DNA from 2 places in the Streptomyces sp. NPDC002446 genome. Region 1 is predicted to be linked to the other one. Evidence: riboswitches for the same ligand, from Rfam matches in the RefSeq annotation. Region 1 holds a riboswitch; the other holds the start of a gene.
The links. A riboswitch is a leader RNA that binds a small molecule or an ion and turns the genes downstream of it on or off. The one in region 1 is predicted to bind S-adenosylmethionine.

Region 2: another riboswitch for S-adenosylmethionine. It lies ahead of thrC (threonine synthase); the one in region 1 lies ahead of ACWD6P_RS36435 (aminotransferase class V-fold PLP-dependent enzyme).

Annotation. Positions count from the first base shown of each region.
Region 1 covers NZ_JBSFYC010000133.1:1,386-10,466, reverse strand. The annotation lists gene ACWD6P_RS36435 (aminotransferase class V-fold PLP-dependent enzyme) at 299-1,672, opposite strand; SAM riboswitch class IV at 1,864-1,981, opposite strand; gene trpD (anthranilate phosphoribosyltransferase) at 2,073-3,137, opposite strand; gene qcrB (cytochrome bc1 complex cytochrome b subunit) at 3,277-4,914, opposite strand; gene qcrA (cytochrome bc1 complex Rieske iron-sulfur subunit) at 4,911-5,975, opposite strand; gene qcrC (cytochrome bc1 complex diheme cytochrome c subunit) at 5,972-6,781, opposite strand; gene ctaE (aa3-type cytochrome oxidase subunit III) at 6,854-7,474, opposite strand; gene ACWD6P_RS36405 (hypothetical protein) at 7,750-8,151, shown strand; gene ACWD6P_RS36400 (Ig-like domain-containing protein) at 8,187-9,081, opposite strand, start outside.
Region 2 covers NZ_JBSFYC010000008.1:152,272-155,972, reverse strand. The annotation lists gene ACWD6P_RS07525 (MoaD/ThiS family protein) at 151-426, opposite strand; gene thrC (threonine synthase) at 479-1,771, opposite strand; SAM riboswitch class I at 1,789-1,932, opposite strand; gene ACWD6P_RS07515 (glucosyl-3-phosphoglycerate synthase) at 2,131-3,093, shown strand; gene ACWD6P_RS07510 (alpha,alpha-trehalose-phosphate synthase (UDP-forming)) at 3,205-3,701, shown strand, end outside.

The DNA of each region.
Region 1 (9,081 bases):
CGGAAACACTGCCCCTCCGGCCCGCCACCTCCCGTGGGTGGGTGGAGGGAGGTGCGTGGGGGCGCGCCCTGCCCTTCATCTGCCGCAACGGTGAGCGGCCACGACGGCGAGGGTCCGGCAGCATTGACGACGACAGACGAAATCCCCACCCACCCACGGGAGGGGGCGGACCGTAGGACGGAGTCTGGAGGGCCGCACCCGCAGCCGAAAACGCCCCGCGCAGCGGCAACAGCCCGCCGCAGGCGCAACGGCGAGAAACCCCCACGGCGGGCCAGCCGAAACGTGGGCAGCGACCCCGTCAGGCAGACGCGGGCACACAACGCCCGTCCTCCGTGCGGTAGTTCCACCGCGCGCCGTCCGTGACCAGTTCCTTCACCGCCCGTACGAAGCGGTCGACGTGCTCGTCGGGGGTGCCGGCGCCGAAGCTGACGCGGATGGCGTTCAGGGAGCGCTCGCCGGGGGCCGCCTCGGGGGCGCCGCACTCCCCCGGCTCCTGCGGCTCGCTGCCCAGCAGGGTGCGGACGAGGGGGTGCGCGCAGAAGAGGCCGTCGCGTACGCCGATGCCGTACTCGGCCGACAGCGCGGCCGCGAAGTGCGAGCTGTTCCAGCCCTCGACGACGAAGGAGAGCACGCCCACCCGAGGGGCGTCGTCGCCGAAGAGGGAGAGCACCCTGACCTCGGGCACCTCGGCCAGGCCTTCCCGTACCCGGGTGATCAGGGCCTGCTCGCGGGCGACCAGGGTGTCGAAGCCGGCCTCGGTCAGCGCCTGGCAGGCGGAGGCGATCGCGTAGGCGCCGATGACGTTCGGCGAGCCGGCCTCGTGCCGGGCCGCGGTGGTGTGCCACTCCACGTCCACCCCGCCGTCCGTGCGGCGGGAGACCTTGCGGCTGGCGCCGCCGCCCGCCAGGTACGGCTCGGCGTCCTGCAGCCAGTCCGCGCGGCCGGCCAGCACTCCGGAGCCGAACGGCGCGTACAGCTTGTGCCCGGAGAAGGCGACCCAGTCGACGTCGAGCTCCGCGATGTCGAGGGGGTGGTGCGGGGCGAGCTGCGCGGCGTCGAGGACGATCCGCGCGCCGTGGGCGTGGGCGGCGGCCGCCAGCTCCTGGACGGGCCAGAGTTCGCCGGTCACGTTCGAGGCACCGGTGACGCAGACCAGCGCCGGGCCGTAGGGCTCGCGCTCCGCCAGGGCCTTCTCCAGGGTGTCCACCGCCTGCTGCGGGGTGCGCGGCGCGTTGAGGTACGTCACCGCGGTGTCCGCGCGCTGCTCCCAGGGCAGCAGCGAGGCGTGGTGCTCGGTCTCGAAGACGAACACCCGGGTGCCTTGCGGGAGTACGGCGGCGAGGAGGTTGAGGGAGTCGGTGGTGGAGCGGGTGAAGACGACCTGGTCCTCGGCGCGGCAGCCGAGGAACTCCGCGATGGTGCGGCGGCTGTTCTCGAAGAGGTCGGTGGAGAGCTGGGAGAGGTATCCGGCACCGCGGTGCACGCTGCCGTAGTACGGGGCGTAGGCGGCCACGTCGTCCCAGACCCGCTGGAGCGCCGGTGCGCTGGCGGCGTAGTCCAGCGCGGCGTAGTCGACCTCGCCGCCGGTCACGAGCGGGACCAGGACGTCACGGCCCAGAACCGGCAGCGGGGCACAAACGGAACGGTCGGCGGCAACGGCGGAAACAGACATGGCGAACTCCCGTAAGAGGTAAGCGAATTCGCTGCGGCGGGCGCGTCGGGGTACGGCGGAACGCGTCACGGCGTACGGCGCGAAGCGGCAGCGTGGAAGAGAAAAAGGGTGCGGAAAAAGGGGCCGTCGGGCCCTATCGCATTCGCTGATTCACGGAAGTTCTCCCTCGGGGACCAGGATCCCTGGCGAGGGATCCGCGCTTGCCGCAGACCTCGCTGCCTACGGCCTGGTCATCACCCGGGGCACCCCGCCACGGAAGGAGGGTTGCCGGACAGCGGGCCGGGGCCTGTGTCGCTGTCACTCGTGACCTGCGCAGCATCATGCCACACGATCAACAACGCGCAAGCCCCGGTCCGCATGACGGACTGGGGCTTGCGTCACACGCTGTGTCACCGGCCGCTCAGGCGTTGCTGGCGGCCACCCAGCGCTCCAGCACCCGCTGGGCGGCGCCGGAGTCGATCGAGGCGGCGGCCTTCTCGATGCCCGCGCGGATCTGCTCGGCCAGCGGGGCGTCGCCCGGCTCCAGAGCCACCAGCGCGGCCGCGGAGTTCAGCAGCACCGCCTCGCGCACCGGGCCGGTCTCGCCGTCCAGCAGCCGGCGGGCCACCTCCGCGTTGTAGGAGGCGTCCGCGCCGCGCAGGGCTTCGACGGGGACCAGGTCGATGCCGACGTCCCGCGGGTCGAAGCGCTCCTCGCGCACCGTGCCGTCCCGTACGACCCACACCCGGGAGGTCGCGGTCGTGGTCAGCTCGTCCAGGCCGTCGTCGCCGCGGAAGACCAGCGCGGAGGAGCCACGCTCGGCGAGCACCCCGGCCAGGATCGGCGCCATCCGGGCGTCGGCGACGCCGGTCGCCTGGGCGCGGACCTGCGCGGGGTTGGTCAGCGGGCCCAGCACGTTGAAGGTCGTACGGATGCCGAGCTGGGCCCGGGCGTTGGCGACGTGCCGCAGCGAGGGGTGGAACTTCACCGCGAAGCAGAAGGTGATGCCCGCTTCCTGGGCGACCTCGGTGACCCGCTGCGGGGTGAGGTCGAGGTTGACGCCGAGCTTCTCCAGGACGTCGGAGGCGCCGCTGGCCGAGGACGCCGCGCGGTTGCCGTGCTTGACGACCTTGGCGCCGGTGCCGGCCACCACGATCGAGGACATCGTGGAGATGTTGACGGTCTTGGCGCCGTCGCCGCCGGTGCCGACGATGTCGACGCTGGGGCCGGGGACCTCGATCAGCCGGGCGTGCGCGTACATGGTGCGGACCAGGCCGGAGATCTCGGCGACGGTCTCGCCCTTGGCGCGCAGGGCCACCGCGAAGCCGGCGATCTGGGCGTCGCTGGCCTCGCCCCGCATGATCTTGTCCATGGCCCAGGCGGTGTCGTCCGCGCTGAGGTCACGGCCGTCGAGGAGGGCGTTCAGGATGCCCGGCCAGGTGTGGGCCGCCACGCTGTCGCCGCCTGCCGGGGTCACAACGTTCATGGTCCACGCTCCTGGTGTGTGTCCTGCTTATGCCGTCACCCTATCGAGCCCCGGATACGCCGGAGGGCCCCGTCCGATCAACGGACGGGGCCCTCTGGGTGGCGTACTGCCTACGGTGCGCTACCAGGCACCGGGGGGATCAGTGGTGGCCGTGGCCGCTGGTGATCTCCCGGTACTCCTCGACCGTGGGCTTGGCGACGACGTTGTCCTCGCCGTAGTAGGACTTCGAGAGCTTGGCGCGCAGCTTCTGCGAACGCTTCACCTTGCGCTTGACGCCGTTCTCGTCGACCTCCGGGCCCAGCTCGAGCGGCTTGGGCTGCTCGTGCTGCGTCAGGACGTGCAGCTGCTCCTGGCTGAGCGGCTCGTGGACCTCGATGAACTCACCGTGCGGCAGGCGCTTGATGATGCCGGACTCGCGTCCGTGCAGCACCTTGTCCCGGTCGCGGCGCTGCAGACCCATGCAGATCCGCTTGGTGGCGATGAAGGACAGCACCGGGAGGACGAAGAATCCGATCCGGACGAACCAGGTCAGCGAGTTGAGCGACAGGTGGAAGTGCGTCGCCCACAGGTCGTTGCCGCCACCGATCAGCATCACGAAGTACGCGACCAGCCAGGCGACACCGAAGCCGGTGCGGGTGGGGACGTTGCGCGGGCGGTCCAGGATGTGGTGCTCGCGCTTGTCGCCGCGTACCCAGGACTCGACGAACGGGTAGACCGCGATGGCGACCAGGACCAGCGGGAAGATCACGATCGGGATCAGCACACCGAAGTTGATGGTGTGGCCCCAGAAGTTCCACTCCCAGCCCGGCATGACGCGGATCAGACCCTCGGCGAAGCCCATGTACCAGTCGGGCTGGGCGCCCGTGGAGACCTGGTCGGGCCGGTACGGTCCGATGGCCCACACCGGGTTGATGCTGGCGACCGCGGAGATCACCGCGATCACACCGAAGACCAGGAAGAAGAAGCCTCCGGCCTTGGCCATGTAGACCGGCAGCAGCGGCATGCCCACGACGTTGTTGTTGGTCTTGCCGGCACCCGGGAACTGGGTGTGCTTGTGGTAGAAGACCAGGATCAGGTGCGCGACCAGCAGGCCCAGCATGATGCCCGGCAGCAGCAGCACGTGGACCGTGAAGAACCTCGGGATGATGTCGTGCCCGGGGAACTCGCCGCCGAAGATGAACATCTGCAGGTACGAACCGACCAGCGGCATCGCCAGGATGACGCCCTCGATGAACCGCACGCCGGTGCCGGAGAGCAGGTCGTCGGGGAGCGAGTAGCCGGTGAAGCCGGTGAACATGCCCAGCACGAACAGCAGGAAGCCGAACAGCCAGTTGACCTCGCGCGGCTTGCGGAAGGCGCCGGTGAAGAACACCCGCATCATGTGGACCATCATCGCGGCCAGGAAGACCAGCGCGGCCCAGTGGTGGATCTGGCGGATGAGCAGACCACCGCGGACGTCGAAGCTGATGTCCAGCGTCGACTCGAAGGCCTGGGTCATCCGGATTCCCTGCATGGGCACGTAGGAACCGTGGTAGGTCACCTCGGCCATGCTCGGGTGGAAGAACAGCGTCAGATAGACACCGGTCAGGATGATGATGATGAAGCTGTAGAGCGCGACCTCACCCAGCATGAAGGACCAGTGGTCCGGGAAGATCTTGCGCATGTTGGACTTGGCGAGGCTGTAGATGCCCAGCCGGCCGTCCGCCCAGTCGGCGATCCGCTCGCCCCGCGGCGCCTGGCCGCGGCGCGTGGTGGTCGCGCTTGTCTCGTTACTCATCCGCGCTCCCAGAAGCTCGGGCCGACGGGCTCCGCGAAGTCGCTGACCGCCTCGAGGAAGCCGTCCTTCACCGTGATGTGCAGCTGCGGCAGGGCGTGCCCGGCGGGGCCGAAGATCACCTTGCCGCCGTCGGCGAGGTCGAAGGTCGACTGGTGGCAGGGGCAGAGCACGTGGTGCGTCTGCTGCTCGTACAGGCTGATCGGGCAGCCCACGTGGGTGCAGATCTTCGAGTACGCCACGATGCCGTCGTGGGACCAGGCCAGTTCCTGCTTGTCCTTGATGTCCTGCGGCTGGATCCGCACGAGCATCAGGGCGTCCTTGGCGATCTTGTTGTTGAAGTCGTGGTCGTCCTCCTCCAGGCCCTCGGGCTTGGCGAAGGTCAGCGACCCGACCGCGATGTCCTCGGGACGCAGCGGGAGGTTCGTGGACTGGTTGACCAGGCGGGTGCCCTTCTTCCAGCCCGTGGTGCGCAGCTTGGTCCCGGGCAGCGGCCCGAGGTCGCGCAGCAGGACGACGCCGGAGAGCGGCACCAGGGCCAGCGCACCGAACATCGTGTTGCGGATCACCTTGCGGCGGCCGAACTGCGACTCCTTGGCACCCTCCGCGAAGTCCGCCAGAACCTTGGCCTTGACCTCGGGGGCGGCCTCGATCGGGTGCCGGTCGTCGGCGACCTCCTCGTCCGACATCAGCGTGCGGGCCCAGTGGACCGCGCCGGCACCGATGCAGAACAGCGCCGCGCCGAGCGTCAGACCGAGCGCGAAGTTCAGCGCGCTGATGTGACCGATCGGCCAGATGTAGACGATCTTGTCGATCGGGATGGCCACGTACGAGGCGATGAAGGCGACCGTGGCGATCATGGACACGACGAAGAGGAGGGCGACGGTGCGCTCGGAGCGCTTGGCGGCCCGCTCGTCGATGTCCTGGGCACGGTGCTCGTGGGCCGGCAGCCCCGGGTCGGCGAACGGGTTGTCCGCCGCCGTCACCGCGCCTTCGTGAGCCGTCTCCCGCTCACTGGGAAGGGTTTCTTCTGGCACGTCTGCGTGTCGTCCAGTCTCGCTCATGACTTCTTGGCCTTTGTAGTCCGGGCTGCGACCCAGATGGCGACCGCGACCAGCGCGCCCAGGCCGAAGATGTAGCCGAAGAGACCCTCGCTGACCGGGCCGAGACCGCCGAGGTCGAGGCCGCCGGGGCTCTCGGATTCATCGCCGTTGACGGCGTCGAGGTACGCGATGATGTCCTTCTTGTTCTGCTTGCTCAGCGAGCCGTCACCGAACGAAGGCATGTTCTGCGGGCCGGTCTCCATGGCCTCGTAGATGTGCTTCGGGTCCACGCCCTCAAGCGTCGGTGCGTACTTGCCGTTGGTGAGGGCGCCGCCCTTACCGGTGAAGTTGTGGCACTGCGCGCAGTTGGTGCGGAAGAGCTCGCCGCCCTTGCCGATGTCGGCACCGTCGGAGCTGTACTGCGACTTCTCCGGGATGGTGGGACCGGCACCCAGCGACGCGACGTACGCCGCCAGCTGCTCGCGCTGGGCGTTGTTGTAGATGGGCTGCTTCCGCGGCACCTGGGCGCCGGGCTGCTGGGCCGGCATGCGGCCGGTGCCGACCTGGAAGTCGACGGCTGCGGCGCCGACGCCGACCAGGCTCGGGCCGTCGGTGGTGCCCTGACCGCCGGTGCCGTGGCAGCTTGCACAGCCCACGTCGTAGAGCTTCTTGCCCTCCTTGATGGCAAGGGACTGGGCGGTGTCATCGGCCTGAGCCTTGTCCGCCGGCGCGAACGCGGCGTACAGCCCCCCGGTGACCGCCAGCGCGAGGAGTAGGACGACGAGCGCCGCCAGCGGATGGCGCCGTCGTGCGGAGAGCTTTTTCACGGATTACCCCGGTGTCAGGATCTTCTGCGTCGATGCTGTGGATATGTCTGTCTGATGCCGAGCCGGCAGGGGCTACTTGATCAGGTAGATCGTGGCGAAGAGGCCGATCCAGACGACATCGACGAAGTGCCAGTAGTAGGACACAACGATGGCCGCGGTGGCCTGCTGGTGGGTGAACCTCTTGGCCGCGTATGTCCTGCCCAGGACCAGCAGGAAGGCGATCAGACCGCCCGTCACGTGCAGTCCGTGGAAGCCGGTGGTCAGGTAGAACACCGATCCGTACGGGCCCGACGAGAGCGACAGGCCCTCGTGCTTGACCAGCTCGGTGTACTCGAAGACCTGACCGCCGATGAAGATCGCACCCATGACGAAGGTGACCACGAACCAGGCCCGCAGCTTCTTGACGTCGCCCCGCTCGGCCGCGAAAACGCCGAGCTGGCAGGTCAGGGAGCTGAGCACCAGGATCGTGGTGTTGGTCGCGGAGAACGGAAGATTCAGCGCATCGGCGGATTCCTTCCAATACTCGGCGCCGGTCACCGATCGAAGGGTGAAGTACATCGCGAAGAGGGCCGCGAAGAACATCAGCTCGGAACTCAGCCAGATGATGGTTCCGACGCTGGTGAGGTTCGGCCGATTGACCGACGGGTGCGCGTGCCCGGTTTCTACTGTCGTTGCTGTCGCCACGACCGACATTATGTCGGTCGCTTATCCCGCCCTCACTCCGGGGGGTGCCGTTCGGTGTGTCAAGGACGTATGCCCTGCTCGTACAGCCCAATTCCGCCGTCGCCCGAAGGGGGGAAGCGCCGCGCGCCCGGCCCATCGGCCCGTCCCCCGGAGCCTGGTCCTGACGGCCCGTCGGGCGGATCCCGGATGTGTTCGACCCCTCCTGCGGGCGGCCGTCACGGGAGTAGCATCCGGCGCAAGAGTGCCACCCGATGCTGTGCCGCTACGAAGAGCGTGGAGGAACGATGCAGGCGACTGCCACGGTGCTGGTCTACAGCGACAACGCCAACACCCGCGAGCAGGTCCGGCTGGCGGCCGGACGGCGCCCCGCCGCCGATGTCCCGCAGATCGAGATCCTGGAGTGCGCCACCGCCCCGGCCGTCCTGGAGGCCCTGGAGCAGGGCGGCATCGACGTCTGTGTGCTGGACGGCGAGACCGCGCCCGCGGGCGGGATGGGCGTCTGCCGGCAGATCAAGGACGAGATCTTCCAGTGCCCGCCGGTGCTGCTGCTGATCGGCCGCCCGCAGGACGCCTGGCTGGCCACCTGGAGCCGGGCGGACGCCGCGGTGCCCCATCCCCTGGACCCGGTGGCCTTCGCCGACGCGCTGGCCGGCCTGCTGCGCCGCAGGCACCTCGTACAGGCCTGAGCGGCCTGCTGACGGTCTCTTAGGAGCGGGCGCGCTCAGAGCTCCGGGCGCAGCCGGGCGTCGCTGCTGGGGTCCTGCTGGCGCTCGGCCGCTCCTGTGGTGGCGGAGGCCTTGCCCTTCAGGGCGCTGCCGGCGCGCCACTCCTTCCAGGGCATGTTCCAGTCGCCGAAGCCGTTGTCGAACGGCGTCATGGTCTCGCCGCCGCTGTTGACGACCTTGACGATGTCGCCGACCCGCACGGTGTTGAAGAACCACTGGGCGTTGCTGGTGGACATGCCCGTACAGCCGTGGCTGACGTTCGCCGCGCCCTGCGATCCGACGGACCAGGGTGCGGCGTGGACGTACTCGCCGCTCCAGGTCACGCGGGTGGCCCAGTAGACCGGCAGATCGTAGGCCTCCGAGCTCCCGGCGGCGATGCCGACGGTCGAGCTGCGCATCCGTACGAAGCTCTCCTTGCCGAGCACGACCTTGACGCCGTTGCGGGTGGAGAACCCGGGCTTGCCGGTGGTGACGGGGATGGTGTTGATCGTCTGGCCGTTGCGCTGCACCGTCATCCGGTGCGCCGCCGCGTCGGTGACGGCCTCCACGCGGTCGCCGGTGGTGAGCCGGACGGGCTTGGACGAGCCTCCGTAGAGCCCCTTGGCGATCTTCAGGCCGGCCAGGTTGCTGTGCACCGAGATGGTGGCGTGGGCGGGCCAGTAGGCCTTCGGGCGGAAGTGCAGTTTCTTGTCGTCCACCCAGTACCAGGAGCCCTCGACGCGCGGCATGGAGTCGACCTTCAGGGCGCTCTCGACGAGGGCGCGGGCCTTGGGGTCCTTGACGGGCTTGCTCAGCTCGGCGGTGACCGGCTGGCCGACGCCGTACTCCCCGCTCTCCGGACCGAAGACCGCGGTCAACTGGCCGTCTGCCTCTGTGGTGTTGACCACGAGC
Region 2 (3,701 bases), on a different contig from region 1:
TCCGGAACGGGGATCGTCACAATGGTATCCCCTTTCACGAAGCGGAATTGCCCCGTCCGAATTCAGCGGACGGGGCAATTCCAGTCAAGCGGGAGAAGAGATGGCGCAAATCAACGCCCGGTCGTCGGCCATCCGGTGGCCGACGGGCCCTCAGCCGCCGGCGACCGCCGGGATGATCGAGACGCCCGCGCCGTCCGGCGTCGGCGTCTGCAGGCCCTGCTCGAAGCGCACGTCGTCGTCGTTGACGTAGACGTTCACGAAGCGGCGCAGCTTGCCGGCGTCGTCCAGCACGCGGGCCGCGATGCCCTGGTGGTTCTTCTCCAGGTCGGCGATCACCTCGGAGAGGGTCGCGCCCTCGGCGGTGACCTCGGCCTCGCCACCGGTGTACGTGCGGAGGATGGTGGGGATGCGGACCTTGACGCTCATGGGTTCTGCCTTCCGGACAGGGGGTGCGGGTACGGGTCGGGGAGCTGCGGCCTCAGCCGGCCAGGCCGGCCGCGCGGAACGCGTCCAGGCTCGGGCGGATCGTGGCCGTGGGCCCGGAGGTCGGCGCGACGGCGTCAAGTGTCTTGAGGCCGTCACCCGTGTTGAGGACGACGGTGGTCAGGGACGGGTCGAGCAGACCGTCCTCGATCAGCTTCTTGGTGACGCCGACGGTCACGCCGCCCGCGGTCTCCGCGAAGATCCCCTCCGTCCGGGCCAGCAGCTTGATCGCGTCCACGACCTGCTCGTCGGTGACGTCCTCCACCGCACCGCCCGTACGGCGCGCGATGTCGAGCACATACGGCCCGTCGGCCGGGTTGCCGATCGCCAGGGACTTGGCGATGGTGTTCGGCTTCTGCGGGCGTACCACGTCGTGCCCGGCCTTGAAGGCCGCCGACACCGGGGAGCAGCCCTCGGCCTGGGCGCCGAAGATCTTGTACGGCCGGTCCTCGACCAGGCCGAGGGCGATCAGCTCCTTGAGCCCCTTGTCGATCTTCGTCAGCTGCGAGCCGGACGCGATCGGGATGACGATCTGGTCGGGCAGCCGCCAGCCCAGCTGCTCGCAGATCTCGTACGCCAGCGTCTTGGATCCCTCGCCGTAGTACGGGCGGAGGTTGACGTTGACGAAGCCCCAGCCCTCGCCCAGCGGGTCGCCGATGAGCTCCGAGCAGAAGCGGTTGACGTCGTCGTAGTTGCCCTCGATGCCGACGAGGTCGCCGCCGTAGACCGCGGCCATGACGACCTTGCCTGCCTCCAGGTCGTGCGGGATGAAGACGCAGGACTTGAAGCCGGCGCGGCGGGCGGCGGCGCCGACCGCTCCGGCGAGGTTGCCCGTGGAGGAGCAGGACAGGGTGGTGAAGCCGAAGGCGCGGGCGGCCTCGACGGCGATGGCGACGACGCGGTCCTTGAAGGAGTGCGTCGGGTTGCCGGAGTCGTCCTTGACGTACAGGCCGCCGGTGACGCCCAGCTCGGCGGCGAGCCGGTCGGCCTTGACGAGGTGGGTGAAGCCGGGGTTGAGGTTGGGCTTGTCGGCCACGTCCGCGGGGACCGGCAGCAGGGGGGCGTAGCGCCAGATGTTGTTCGGGCCGGCCTCGATCCGCTTGCGGAGGGCTTCGGGGTCGCCGCCCGGCAGGTCGTAGGCGACTTCGAGCGGCCCGAAACAGCTCGCGCAGGCGAAGATCGGCCCGAGGTCGAAGCGCTCGCCGCACTCGCGGCAGGACAGCGCCACGGCGGGACCCAGAGCGACGGCGGGGGTGTTTGCGGTGGTTTCGGCGGTCTGCACAGCCATGGAGGCGAGGCCCTTTCTCCTCATCTTCCTCGCGGCGCATCTCGCCACGAGACGGATTTGGCACCTTCCCTAGCCGGGAGCCTCGCTGCTGGCAGCAAGAACCGACTGGAGGGTTGCCGGGGCTTCAACGGGCCGTATCCCTCTGCCCCTCTGGATGAGCGGTATGGCGCTGGGATCGAACCCAGGCGTTTATGGCGCGGTGACCCCGACATGCGACGGTCATCCGCGTTGTTCAAGACTGTAACCGAAGGCACTGACAGTTGAGATAGTCGTCCGCACCGCGAGATGGATCACAGAATGGCCCAGACGATGGATTGCATACCGGTCGCGGCACCGGCGGCCACCGAGGAGTCGTAGACGTGCTGGAAGAGGTGGAGCGCTGGCTGAGCAGCCGCTCCTGGTCCGCCGCGGACCGTCCGCTGGAGCAGCTGCTGGAGGCGAAGCGCCAGACGGGCCGTACGGTCAGCGTCGTGCTGCCCGCGCTGGACGAGGAGGCCACGGTCGGCGCGATCGTCGCGGCGATCCGCGCGGGGCTGATGACCGACGCCGTGCCTCTGGTCGACGAGCTGGTGGTGCTGGATTCCGGCTCCACGGACCGTACCGCCGAGGTCGCGGCCGCGGCAGGTGCCCGGGTGGTCCACCGCGACACCATCCTGCCGCGGCTGCCGGCGCTGCCCGGCAAGGGCGAGGTCCTGTGGCGGTCGCTGCTGGTCACCACCGGCGACATCATCTGCTTCATCGACGCCGACCTGCGGGAATTCTCGGCCACCTTCGTCTCGGGAATCGTCGGCCCGCTGCTGACCGACCCCGACGTGCAGTTCGTCAAGGCGATGTACGACCGCCCTCTGGAGCCGGGCGGCCGCCCGTCCGGAGGGGAGCAGGGGGGCCGGGTGACCGAACTGGTCGCGCGGCCGCTGCTGAACCTCCACTGGCCGCAGCTGGCAGGCTTCGTCCAGCCCCTGGGGGGTGAGTACGCGGCCCGGCGCTCCCTGCTGGAGCGGCTGCCGTTCCCGGTGGGTTACGGGGTGGAGCTCGGCCTCCTCGTCGACGCCCTGCACACCGTCGGCCTGGACGCCCTCGCCCAGGTGGACGTCGGCGTACGCAGGCACCGCCACCAGAGCGGTCAGGCCCTCGGCCGGATGGCGGCGGCCATCTACCGCACCGCCCAGCTCCGGCTCGCCCGCGGCCACTTGGTGCGCCCCCGGCTGACCCAGTTCGACCGCGGCGAGGAGGGGTTCGTCCCGCGCACCACGGACGTGGACACCGAGGAGCGCCCGCCGATGGCCGGGGTCCCGGAGTACGCGGCGCGCCGGGCGGCGTGACCGGGTCCGTACGTGACCGGGTCCGTACACGACGGGGTCCGTACATGACGGGGTCCGTACATGACCGGGTCCGTACGTTTGCACGGATCTGCCGCTGGTTAACCTCGCGTCATGGTCTCCGAGGGCGGTGTGGTGCAGGCGGGTGCCGAGGTTCTGGTCGCGTCCAATCGCGGGCCGGTGTCGTACGCCCTGGCGCAGGACGGGACGCTGAGCGCCAAGCGGGGCGGGGGCGGGCTGGTGTCCGGGCTGTCGGCGATCGGGCCCGGTACGGACGCGGTGTGGGTGTGTGCGGCGCTCGGTGACGGGGACCGGGAGGCCGTGCGCCGGACGGGTGGCGCCCTGGAGCGGGCGGACACCGGCGGACAGCGTGTCCGCATGCTGGACATTCCGTCTCAGGTGCATGCCGACGCCTACAACGGCATCGCGAACTCGGTGCTGTGGTTCGTCCACCACATGCTGTACCAGACGCCGCTGGAGCCGGCCTTCGGCTCCGCTTTCCGGCAGCAGTGGGGCGCGTACGAGACGTACAACCGCGCCTTCGCGCGGGCGCTCGCCGACGAGGCCGCCGAGGGGGCGGCGGTGCTGGTGCAGGACTACCACCTGGCGCT